DNA from 2 places in the Pseudoalteromonas sp. SWYJ118 genome. Region 1 is predicted to be linked to the other one. Evidence: predicted binding sites of a transcription regulator. Region 1 holds the regulator's gene; the other holds the start of a gene.
What was found. The regulator ArgR, encoded in region 1, controls arginine synthesis, uptake and breakdown. The targets are predictions, from matches to a motif close to ANTGAATANNTATTCANT.
Positions count from the first base shown of each region.

Region 2: a site for ArgR is predicted at 1,148-1,165, ahead of I6F48_RS17245 (arginase family protein). Genes of this name have one in related genera too.

Region 1 covers NZ_JADYXC010000015.1:29,870-36,115, reverse strand. Annotated here, with positions in the region: gene I6F48_RS14020 (ABC transporter ATP-binding protein) at 1-945, shown strand, start outside; gene I6F48_RS14015 (Dyp-type peroxidase) at 994-1,893, shown strand; gene argR (transcriptional regulator ArgR) at 1,901-2,368, opposite strand; gene mdh (malate dehydrogenase) at 2,594-3,526, shown strand; gene ispB (octaprenyl diphosphate synthase) at 3,613-4,584, opposite strand; gene rplU (50S ribosomal protein L21) at 5,007-5,318, shown strand; gene rpmA (50S ribosomal protein L27) at 5,335-5,592, shown strand; gene cgtA (Obg family GTPase CgtA) at 5,733-6,246, shown strand, end outside.
Region 2 covers NZ_JADYXC010000022.1:31,818-38,063, reverse strand. Annotated here, with positions in the region: gene I6F48_RS17245 (arginase family protein) at 1-1,105, opposite strand, end outside; gene udp (uridine phosphorylase) at 1,560-2,315, shown strand; gene cdd (cytidine deaminase) at 2,383-3,309, opposite strand; gene ppc (phosphoenolpyruvate carboxylase) at 3,470-6,115, opposite strand; gene I6F48_RS17225 (thiol-disulfide oxidoreductase DCC family protein) at 6,236-6,246, shown strand, end outside.

The sequences.
Region 1 (6,246 bases):
GGAGCGAGTGGGTGCGGCAAAACGACCACGTTAAAAGCGATTGCAGGTTTAATTGAAGCCAAGCAAGGGTCTATTTTTATAGACGGTAAATTAGTGAGTGATGAGCAATCGTTTGTCTCACCTGAGCATCGCAACATCGGCATGATGTTTCAAGATTATGCGTTGTTTCCGCATTTAACGGTGGCAAATAATATTGCATTTGGGCTTAGTAAAATGAGTAAAGCTCAAAAGCAACAACGCGTTGATGAAATGCTCAAGCTTGTGCATTTAATTGGCTGTGCCGACAGGTTTCCGCATCAGTTATCGGGTGGTCAACAACAACGTGTAGCTATTGCTCGCGCATTAGCTTATAAGCCTAGTCTATTGCTACTAGATGAACCTTTTTCAAATATTGATACACAAGTACGCTTTGAATTAATTGCCGATATACGTCGAATTATTAAAGCAACTCAAGTATCTGCTGTGTTTGTTACACACTCAAAAGAAGAGGCGTTTGCCTTTTCAGATACACTTGCCATTATGCATCGCGGTAAAATTGAGCAACAAGGCACGCCTGAGCAGCTTTTTGCAGATCCATGTTCAAAGGAGGTTGCAGAGTTTCTGGGTCAAGGCATATACTTGAGCGCAGAAGTATTAACAGCAACTGAATACAAAACACCATTTGGTTTAGTCGAATCTTATGTTGAGAGTAAGCATGACGTAAGCGTAGGGCTTATATATGTACGTCCCCATCAAATAGAATTAGTGGCAGATAACCAAAGTGACAAATTCAGCAAGCGAGCTACAATCATAAGTCGTCGCTTTATTGGTTCGGCGTATGTTTATTCACTTGTTATTGATAAACAAGAAATTGAAGTTGCTGCACAATATGGCCAGTCATTTGAAAATAATGAACAGGTTATAATAAAAATAAAACCTCACACGGTGAATTTTTTCGAATCGTAATTAATTTGTTATTCGCTGTGTTTTTATCTGTAAAACTAAGGAATAACAATGGCGCAAGCGCAATCAGGGATTTGTGCTGAAGCAAACTTACACGGTTTGCACTTATTTTTTAATGTGTTTGATGGTCAAGATGAATCACTTCGCGCAAAGTTAAAACAAGTAAGCGCTATTGAAGAAGAATTTAGCGATCAATTTTCAGAATCAATGCTCTCTTGCATGGTTGCTATTGGTGCGCAATATTGGCCGCATATCCTCCCTGAATACATCCCAAGCGAATTACAGAGCTTTCCTAATATAAACCATAGCGATCATCAAATGAGCGTACAACCGTGCGATTTATTTGTGCAAATTCGCTCTGACCGTGAAGACGTTAACCATTTATTTGCGCTGCAAATTTTAAAACTATTTGCCCCCGATGTTGAGCTGGTGGAGCAAATTCGTAATTTTCGCTTTTTAGATGGTCGTGATTTTAATGGTTTTATTTATGGTGGCGACACCGCACATGGAAGAAAAAAGCGCGCTACGGCTTTAATTAGTAACCCTGGCAATTTTGAAGATCAGGGGAGTTATATTCATGTACAGCGTTATAAGCATGACTTAACTATGTGGCAGCACTTATCATTGAGTGAGCAAGAACAAATAATGGGGCGTACGCGCCTTGATAACACGCTAATTACCCCTGCGATTGAAACCAGCCATGCTTCACGTAGTGAGCTAAAAGACGAAGACGGACAACCGCTATTATTAAATCAGAGCATGCCTTATGGCGATGTGTATGAGCAGGGAATGTTATCAATTTCATGCGCTTGTACGGGCACCGCATTTGAAAAAGTACTTAATAGTCGTTTAGGGGAAGGGGATTGTTACGACCACTGGCTTGATTTTACTCAAGCCGATATGGGTTCTGCTTTCTTTGCGCCTTCAGTCGGGTTTTTAAAACAAATTTAGTTTGCTATTAAACCGTATCAAATAAAATGCGAACACGTTCAAGTGTTACATCTATTTCAGATATTTTAGCAGGAGCGATAAAAATAGTATCGTCGCCTGCAATTGTTCCTAGTACGCCATCTGCTTTACCTAATGAATCTAATAAACGCGCAATAAGCTGAGCAGCACCTGGACTGGTACGAATAATGATCATCATTTCGTTGTGCATAATGTCGATTACTAATTGGCGTAATGGGCTTTTAGCCGTAGGTACACCCATTTCAGCTGGTAAGCAGTAAACCATTTCTTGTTTGGCGTTACGTGTGCGTACAGCACCAAATTTACTTAGCATGCGCGATACTTTACTTTGGCTTATATTGTCAAAGCCTTGATCTTTTAATGCATCAACTATTTCGCCTTGAGAGCCAAAATTTTCTTCTTTTAATAGTGATTTAAATGCTTTTACCAGTGCTTCTTGTTTATCTTGTGGTTGCATAGTCTTTATTCGTTTTTGTTATTTATGCCGCAAATTCTACACAAAAATGAATAATTATGCAGCAGTTGTTTAGTTAACTTGCCAGTTTGATGCGTTAAATCACAAAAGTTTACGACTATGGTCGAAAATATACTTGAAATAGACAGGATAAATTTGTTTTTAGTCGCTAATTTCATTATCTTAAGAGCCACAAATGTTTCCTACCTCAAATTACGGAGAATTCCAATGAAAGTTGCTGTATTAGGTGCTGCAGGCGGTATCGGCCAAGCGTTGTCTTTATTATTAAAAACAGGCTTACCAGCTGGCTCTGAATTATCACTTTATGATGTTGCACCAGTAGTACCAGGTGTTGCGGTTGACCTTTCTCACATCCCAACAGATGTTAAAGTAGCAGGCTTTGGCGCAGACGAATTAAACAAAGCGCTTGAAGGCTCTGACATCGTTCTTATCCCAGCGGGTATGCCACGTAAACCAGGTATGGATCGTGCTGATTTATTTAATGTAAATGCTGGTATCATCAAAACTTTAGCAGAAGGCATTGTTGCTAGCTGTCCTAAAGCGTTAGTAGGTATTATTACTAACCCAGTAAATGGCACAGTTCCAATCGTTGCTGAAGTATTCAAAAAAGCAGGTACTTACGACGCTAAACGCGTATTCGGTATTACTACGCTTGACGTTATTCGTTCAGAAGCATTTGTTGCTGAACTTAAAGGCGTAGACGTAGCAACTGTGAAAGTACCAGTAATTGGTGGTCACTCAGGCACAACTATTCTTCCTCTACTTTCTCAAGTTGAAGGTGTTTCTTTCACTGATGAAGAAGTTGCTGCACTTACTCCACGTATCCAAAATGCGGGTACTGAAGTTGTAAATGCTAAAGCAGGCGGTGGTTCAGCTACGCTATCTATGGGGGCTGCTGCAGCTCGTTTTTGTATGTCTTTAGTTAAAGGCCTACAGGGTGAAGAAGTTGTAGATTACGCTTACGTTGCTGTTGAAAATGGCGATGCAGAGTACTTTGCACATCCAGTACGTTTAGGTAAAAACGGCGTAGAAGAAATTCTTTCTTACGGCGAACTAAGCGCATTTGAAACAAAAGCAAAAAATGACATGCTTGAAACACTGAAAAAAGACATCAAAGAAGGTGTTGATTTCATGGCGTAATAGCCAAAGTAGAATAACAAAAAAGCCTGCATTTGCAGGCTTTTTTATTGCTCAGAATTAATTTCACACTGTGTAACTAGTTAAAACTAGTGGTCGCGGTCAACCGCAATACGAGCAAGGCTTATGAGTGCTTGCTTATAGTCAGACTCAGCTAAAAAGTCTAAACACGCAATAGCTTTGTCAGCTTCAAGCTCTGCTTTTTGCATTGTAAATTCAAGCGCATTAGTTTGCTTTAGTGCCGATAGAATGTCTTCTAAATGCTCCATACCATTACTGTGCTCTATTGCATCACGAATAAGCTGCGTTTGCTGCTCGCTACCATGTTGCATAGCATAAATAAGTGGAAGCGTTGGTTTGCCTTCAGCTAAATCATCACCAATGTTTTTACCCAACTGCTCAGCATCTGCATTGTAATCGAGTACATCGTCTACTAGCTGAAACGCAGTACCTAAATGCATACCATATAGGTTTAGTGCATCGAGAGTAGTTTGGTCTTGCTCAGTAATAATGGCAGCAAGGCCTGTCGCTGCTTCAAACAACTTAGCTGTTTTAGAGTAAATAACCTGCATATAACTGGCTTCGGTTGTATCTGGGTCGTTGCAGTTCATTAACTGCAATACTTCACCTTCAGCAATAATGTTTGTTGCATCGGCAAGTACTTGCATAACCTGCATTTTTCCAAGGCCAACCATAAGCTGAAATGAACGAGTGTAAATAAAGTCACCAACCAATACGCTAGCAGCATTACCAAATTCAGCATTTGCTGTAGGTGTGCCACGTCGTAAGTTTGATTCATCTACAACATCGTCATGCAATAGCGTTGCTGTATGAATAAACTCAACAATTGTTGCAAGTGTTATGTGATCTTTACCCTGATAACCGAGCGCTTTGGCTGCTAAAATCGCCAGCATTGGACGAACGCGTTTGCCGCCACTGCTAACTATATATAAACCAAGCTGATTAACTAACGCCACATCTGAGCGCATTTGCGCATGTATAAGTTGATTGACGTCATTCATATCGCTTTCGATTAACGCCTGGATAGCTTTTATATCCATTGATCTCCGAGCCAATTTTTATGTGTGAACGGCGCAGATTGTACAACAAAAAATGCACTAGCTCGATATTTTGTGACGATTGATTGAAAAAACACTATTAAAGTACTTAATTTAGACTGAATTAGCCAAGATAACTGATTAATTGATAATCAATATACAGTTTATGGTGTGCTTAGATATTAAGCTGTGAGGGTCATATTTGAGTACATTAATTTATTTCGACTAAGAGTTAAAAAGCGCTTGGCAAAAGGGCTAATTAATATAAAATGGGGTAAATATTGAATTGCTCTCAAAGCAGCTACTTTTTATTCATTTTAATTACAAAATAGGCTTGCTAGTTATTTCGCGTTAGCGTAAACTTCGCGCCCTATCGAAGAATATTTTAGTTGCGCCGATTTGAGGGTGCACAGACGGAGTTAATTATGTACGCGGTTTTCCAAAGTGGTGGTAAACAGCATCGTGTGACTGAAGGTCAAACGATTCGTCTTGAAAAATTAGACGTTGAAACTGGTGCGGCAGTAGAATTTGATTCAGTACTTTTAGTTGCTGATGGTGAGAAAATCGAGATCGGTGTACCGTTCGTAAACGGTGGCAAGATAACAGCTGAGGTTGTTTCACATGGTCGCGGTGAGAAGATTAAGGTTGTTAAATTTAGACGCCGTAAGCATTCTCGTAAGCAAATGGGCCATCGTCAATGGTTCACTGAAGTTAAAATCACTAGCATTAGCGCTTAATTAGAGGTACTTAGAAATGGCACATAAAAAAGCAGCTGGTAGTACTCGTAACGGTCGCGATTCAGAAAGCAAACGCCTAGGTGTTAAGCGTTTTGGTGGCGAATCAGTTCTAGCGGGTAGCATCATTGTTCGTCAGCGTGGAACTCGTTTCCACCCTGGTACTAACGTAGGTATCGGTAAAGACCACACTATCTTCGCAAAAGCAGATGGTAAAGTTCAGTTTGAACAAAAAGGTCCTTTAAACCGTAAATACGTAACTATCGTAACTGAGTAATCAGTAAGGTAGTTAAAAACCCCGCCTTTGCGGGGTTTTTTGTTTTGTAGTCAGTCAAAATATATACCCAAGCCTGCATTTGTGTTGGCTTGGGTATATAATAGAGTTATTAAACAAGCCAATCCCTAAAGTGAGTAATCATGAAGTTTGTAGATGAAGTAGAAATTCGCGCAGAAGCTGGAGACGGTGGCAGCGGCATCGTGTCTTTCCGTCGTGAAAAATATGTTCCAGATGGTGGACCAGACGGCGGTGACGGTGGAGACGGTGGTAGTGTTTATCTACAAGCTGATGAAAACTTAAATACCCTAATTGATTATCAGTTTGAGCGCTTTCATAGAGCTGAACGTGGTACTAACGGTCGTAGCCGTAACTGTACAGGCCGAAAAGCCGATGACTTATTTGTTATGGTGCCTGTAGGCACGCGCATCATGGATGTTGATACCCAAGAGGGACTTGGCGACTTAACTCAAGATGGTCAACGAATTTTGGTTGCAAAAGGTGGTTTCCACGGCTTGGGGAATGCACGTTTTAAATCAAGTACTAACCGAGCACCTCGTCAAAAAACATTGGGCACACCCGGTGAAGTACGTAACTTAAAGTTAGAGTTACTATTATTAGCTGATGTGGGCTTGCTAGGATTACCAAATGCAGGTA
Region 2 (6,246 bases), on a different contig from region 1:
TGTTCATCGCACTAATTAAAAAGGCTGAAATTTTAGCGCCTTCTCTAAGTGTCGTTTCAGAGCTTGATTGGCCAACTAAAGAGCTGTCGGTAAATGGCGCTATTTCCATCATATCAGCACCCGTAATCGGAAACTCATCCGCAATGGCTGATAAAATATCAAGCGCATGCTGTGGTGTTAAACCATTATGTTCTGGCGTGCCTGTGGCAGATGCAAACTCTGCATCAAGCGCATCAATATCAAAGCTTACGTATACTTCATCAACGTTATCAGCTTTTAATTGTGCAATAGCGTCGGCAGCAACCGCTGCTGCGCCGCGCTCAATGATTTCATGTGCCCAATGTTGCTTAACGCCAAAGGTACTTTCCCAGTGCGCTTTAGGCTTGCCACTTGAGCGTATACCAAATTGTATTAAATGATGTGGTGCTGGTAAAAATTCTAAAATATGTGTACACCACGAGCCAAAACATAAATCTATGCCTAGGCGCTCAACAAGTAAATCGGTATGCGCGTCAAAGTGAATAATAGCGGTACGCTTACCTTGCTCACGTTTTGCTTTTAAGTACGCTTTGGTAAGTGGGTAACTTATTGAGTGATCGCCACCAATACCAAATATACCTTTATCTTTAAATGTTGCGTAAAAACTGTCGCATACATCCTCAGTGATTGATAATGGGCTTACGTAGTAGTCGTTATCTTCATTACCGTATAGGGCTTTTTGGCAATTAGAAATGGTTGCATCATTTAGGTATTTATCATGAAGTAAATGTGGGATTACACGTACATCGCCTAAATCAAACGAGTGACACTGCGGTTGCTGATCAATTAAAGCTGAGCGCACAAACAGTGGCCCCCAGTTTGCACCGCGTAAAATACCACCGCCACAGTCTGAGCTAATACCTAACATAACGGCTTTATGTGGAGAATTTGGTAATTCATTTAAAGACTCGCGCCACAAATTATCAACGTTTTCAGTTTGTCCATAAAGTTTATTACGCAGTGCGGCTTTGCGCTCCTTTGCAGTATTTACTGTGTATACGCCATCACCAGGTGCGCACAAACAGTGCTCAACTTTGTTTTTAAATGCTTCAAATTGTGTGCTCATAATAAACTCCTTCGATTTTTATTCTGTACGTAGCTAATTACTTTTGATTAGTTATGCAAAATCACCAAAAGTGCCTAAACTTCAAATAAATTCCACTTTGCTAAATAAGTCTGTGCCTAATATAAATAAACACGTTATCTTTTACGTGCTTAATACAAATTTAAGCCATTGAATTAATTTAATATTAATGAATATTTACCATAAACTATTTAATTGTAGTTACGCGCTTGGTTGATACTTATTATGTCTGCTTGAACATGTCAACAGCACAACAAAGCTACTTGTATAAGCACTTGATTGAATATTCATAGTTGGTGAATAAATCAAATGAGTACTTAAAATTATTAAGGTTTAATTGGAGGAGTTAAGATAAAACGGACAATCGTCCTGTACTTGATAAACGTTTCTAGCAATGATGCTAGATTGACACAATTTATTATAAAAAGGCTTAGCTATGGAAAAGGTATTTCACTTAGGACTATGTATTGACGATCTTAAAGGTGCAAAACTTGCGATTGTACCGGGCGATCCAGATCGTGCTGCACGCATTTCACAATTCCTAGACAACCCAACTTGCCTTGCTCAAACTCGTGAGTTTCATGTTTACTTAGGTCAACTAAACGGCCATTCGGTGGTTGTTTGTTCCACGGGTATTGGTGGTCCATCTACGTCGATTGCAGTAGAAGAATTAGCACAACTTGGCGTGCGTAAATTTTTACGTATTGGTACAACAGGTGCGATTCAGCCACATATCAACGAAGGCGAAATTTTAATTAGCCAAGCGTCTGTACGTTTAGACGGTGCAAGCCAGCATTTTGCTCCTCTTAGCTACCCTGCTGTGTCTGACTTTTATGCAACACAAGCTATGGTACAAGCATGTAAAAACTTAAATATCGATTTTCATATTGGTATTACTGCATCAAGCGATACATTTTATCCAGGACAAGAGCGTTACGATACGCATTCTGGTTACGTTCCTAAATCACTACAAGGTAGCTGCGAAGAGTGGCAAAAACTGGGCGTGATGAACTACGAAATGGAATCAGCAACATTATTCACTATGTGTGCAGCCCTTGGTTTACAAGCAGCATGTGTAGCAGGCGTACTTGTTAATCGTACTCGCCAAGAAATACCAAATGTTGACCATGGTGAAATTGAGCGTAAATCTGTAGCGGTAGTATTAGAAGCGGCTAAAGTATTACTTGATTAATACGGATTCTATTAATTAGTAACATTATGAAGCACAGCTTTGGCTGTGCTTTATTGTTTTTGAAAGGTTATTTTAGCTGCGCACTAATTACTTCTATTGCCGGTAGGTTTTTAAAACTTGCAAGTACAGCACGTGCTACACCCGCTTGGTTTTCATGGCCTGCGGTTTCTAAAAGTGTAATTGATTTTACTGTACTTTCGTTAAAGCTAAGCCCTGCGATAAATAATTGGCTAAGCGCACTTTGCAGTGGCGACAAGCTTGGGCTGTACGCTGCGTTTTCTGCGTAACTTCCGTAAAAATCACCATTTTCAAATGTACTAATTTTTACTGCACTAAAGTTTTTACTATAGGGTACGTATGCGTTTAATGCTGTACTTGCTAGCTTTTCATCTAGTTGAGCATTTGCAAATACTTGCTGGTGAGGCTCTGGATTAAACAAGCTAAACGCGTTACCTAAATCAGTCGGCCCAAACGAGTGCGGCAGTAATTCTGCCAATTTAAAGTGTTGCTCTGGCAATAAAATATCAAACTCTTTCGCATCAGCGAGTTCGTTCATAAACTGACGACAATACCCACACGGTGCATCGCTAATCGCTATTTTAACTATTTTTTTAGCGCCGTTTAACCATGCGTTATTTATAGCCGATTGCTCTGCATGAACCACTAAACTCAATGCTTGATGATCAAACTCTACATTTGCACCAAAGTAAAAGTTTACCTCATCGTTTTCATCAAGTGCTTTAACAATTGCGCCTACATGAAAATCTGATATCGGCGCAACAGCATACTCAGAAGCCAAAGGTACTAAACCTTGTAATAATGCATCATCAGACACATTGAGTTGTGCGCATAACTGTTTAATATTATTAGAATTTAATATGCCATGTTGTGATTTTAATTGACTACGTAATGACGCTGTTTGCGCTACGTTTAATGTGATGTGCGAATTTGTAAGTGCTGTATCTTGCTGTACAGTAAAAGTTGCTGAAGCCATAACATTTTTTAATTATTCAATGGCTAAGTAGTTTAAAAGGTTAGGGTGTTAAATACCAGCCTATTTAACGCAAAAAAAGGGAGCACATCGCGTGCTCCCTTTAATTTTAACTGATATACCCAACAAAATAATTAATTGGTATACCTAACAAAATAACATGTTAGCCGGTATTACGCATACCTGCTGCAATACCTGTCATCGTGATCATTAATGCATTATCAATGTCACCTTCGTTGCGTTTTTCCTCTGAGCGAGCACGACGTAAAAGCTCAACCTGTAGTAAGTTAAGTGGATCGGTGTACGGGTTACGTAAACTAATCGACTCCTTAATCCAAGGTTGTTCGGCTAGTAGGCTTTTTTGCGGGCTAAGTGATTGTACCAAGCTAATGGCTTCTTGAAGCTCTTTACGAAGTGTTACACCCAGTGGTTTGTACATATCTTCCACCAGCGCATTATCATAATGCTCACTCAACCAACAATCGGCTTTACTAAATACCATTTCTAGCATTTCTAGGCGCGATCTAAAGAACGGCCACTGTAAGCTCATTTCGTTTAGGGTTTCTGCGCCGTACTTATTAAGCGCAGCTTTTAAGCCTGTTAACGCACCTAGCCATGCAGGAAGCATTAAACGGTTTTGGCTCCACGCAAAAATCCATGGAATAGCACGTAGACTTTCAACGCCACCATTAGGATTACGTTTTGCAGGACGCGAGCCAAGCGGTAACTTAGACAGTTCAAGCTCAGGTGTTGCCATTCTAAAGTAAGGTACAAAGTTTTCATCATGGCGAACTACATTACGGTAATGCTCACATGACTCCTCACTTATTAGCTTCATTACTTCGCGCCACTGCGGTTTTGGCTCCGGCGGCGGTAATAAGTTACTTTGCAGAACTGCGCCAGCGTAAATATTTAAGCTTTGCAGTGCTACATCGGGTAAACCAAATTTAAAGCGAATCATCTCGCCTTGCTCGGTTACACGCAAGCCACCTTTTAATGAGCCAGGCGGTTGTGAATGCAGCGCTTGTGCAGCGGGTGCACCACCACGTCCTACTGTACCACCACGTCCGTGGAATAAAACAAGCTCAATACCACGTGCATCAGCAAGCTGTACTAGCTTATCCATTGCTTCGTATTGCGCCCAACCTGCTGCCATCATGCCAGCATCTTTGGCAGAATCAGAGTAACCAATCATTACGTTTTGGGTGTTTTTAATGTGCCCGCGATACCAAACATTATCAAGCAATGTGGTAATTACATCACTGCCTGCGTTTAAATCGTCGAGTGTTTCAAACAACGGTGCTACTGGTAAATCAAAGCTACAGCCGCTTTCTTTTAGCAATAGTTGTACTGCTAAAATGTCTGACGCTGTTCGTGCCATCGAAATAATATACAAACCAAATGTTGCTTCGTCTTGCTTGGCAATTACATCAAAGGTATCAAGTACTTCTTGTACATCAGGGCTTGGTTGCCAATGTTTTGGAATAAGCGGTCTGCGTGAGTTAAGCTCTGCAAGTAAAAATGCTTGTTTGTCTTGCTCTTGCCATTGGTTGTAGTCGCCTAAACCTAAATAACGAGTCAGCTCAGAAAACACATCGCCGTGACGAGACGAATCTTGGCGAACATCAAGTTTAGCTAAACGCAATCCAAAGCTATTTATACGGTGCAATAAATCAAGCAATAGGCCATCGGCAACTACTTTCATATTACACTTTAATAATGAGCGGTAGCACACCTCTACTGGGTGCTTAAGCTGATTAATATTAGTAATTAAGTCTTGTGAATCACTACGCTTATTTTTAATTTTAGCACCTAAGTGCGCCACTGTTTCTGCAACTTGATTTTTAAGCTTTTTAATTACTGCTCTGTAAGGTTCAAACTCTTGCCCTGCAAGCTCAATAAGCTCATCACTGGCATCTGACATAGAGAGTTCAGCACATAATGTTTTTAAATCTTGAATATATAAATTAAGTGCCATCCAACGACCATGATCAAGTACCTCTGTTGTAACCTGCGAAGTTACAAACGGATTACCATCACGATCTCCTCCCATCCAAGACGTAAACTCAATTGGGCTGTAATCTATTGGTAACTCCAAGCTGAGCTGGTCTTTAACATTAGCTGAAAACTCACGTAAAAAACGCGGAACGGCGTGCCAAAGGCTATTTTCTATAACTGCATAGCCCCATTTAGCTTCATCTACAGGCGTTGGGCGAGAACGACGAATATCGTCGGTATGCCAAGCTTGGCTAATCAGCTGTTCAATACGATTTAAAATATTGTCACGCTCTTGCACTAAGTTATCTTTTCGCTCTAATGACGCTAAGCAATCACTTAGTTCAACGTGTTTGTTAATAATAGTACGGCGCGTAACCTCGGTTGGGTGAGCGGTCAGTACTAAGTTTATGTGGAGTTTTGAGAGTGTTTCGGCCAAATGATTACTGTCTAACTGGCCTTGTTCTGCTTTTGTAGCTAACGTTTTTAATGTTTGAGTGAGAGGGTTTTGTTGACCAAGGCCAACGTCGTTAAAACGCGAAACGGTATGAAATTGCTCTGCTACATTAGCAAGGTTTAAAAAATGATTAAATGAACGGGCAACCGGTAAAAGCTCTTCATCACTAAGCGCATGTAAAACATCTATTAGCGCTTGTCTGTCGTCTTCGTTACCACTGCGAGATGATTTTGATAAAGCACGAATTTCTTCCACTTTATCTAAAATCGCTTGACCTTGGGCATCTTTGATTGTTTGTCCTAGTAGTTGCCCTAGTAAATTTACATTACCTCGCAAGGCGGCGTATTGTTCACTCATTTATCAGTCTCCATTTTTTCGTAGGACACTATTAATATCATCATGAAGAGATATTTAATAGATCCATTTGCAATGTCTTGTCGTAAAAAAGTATATATAAAATAATCACAAAGCATTCACATGATCATTTT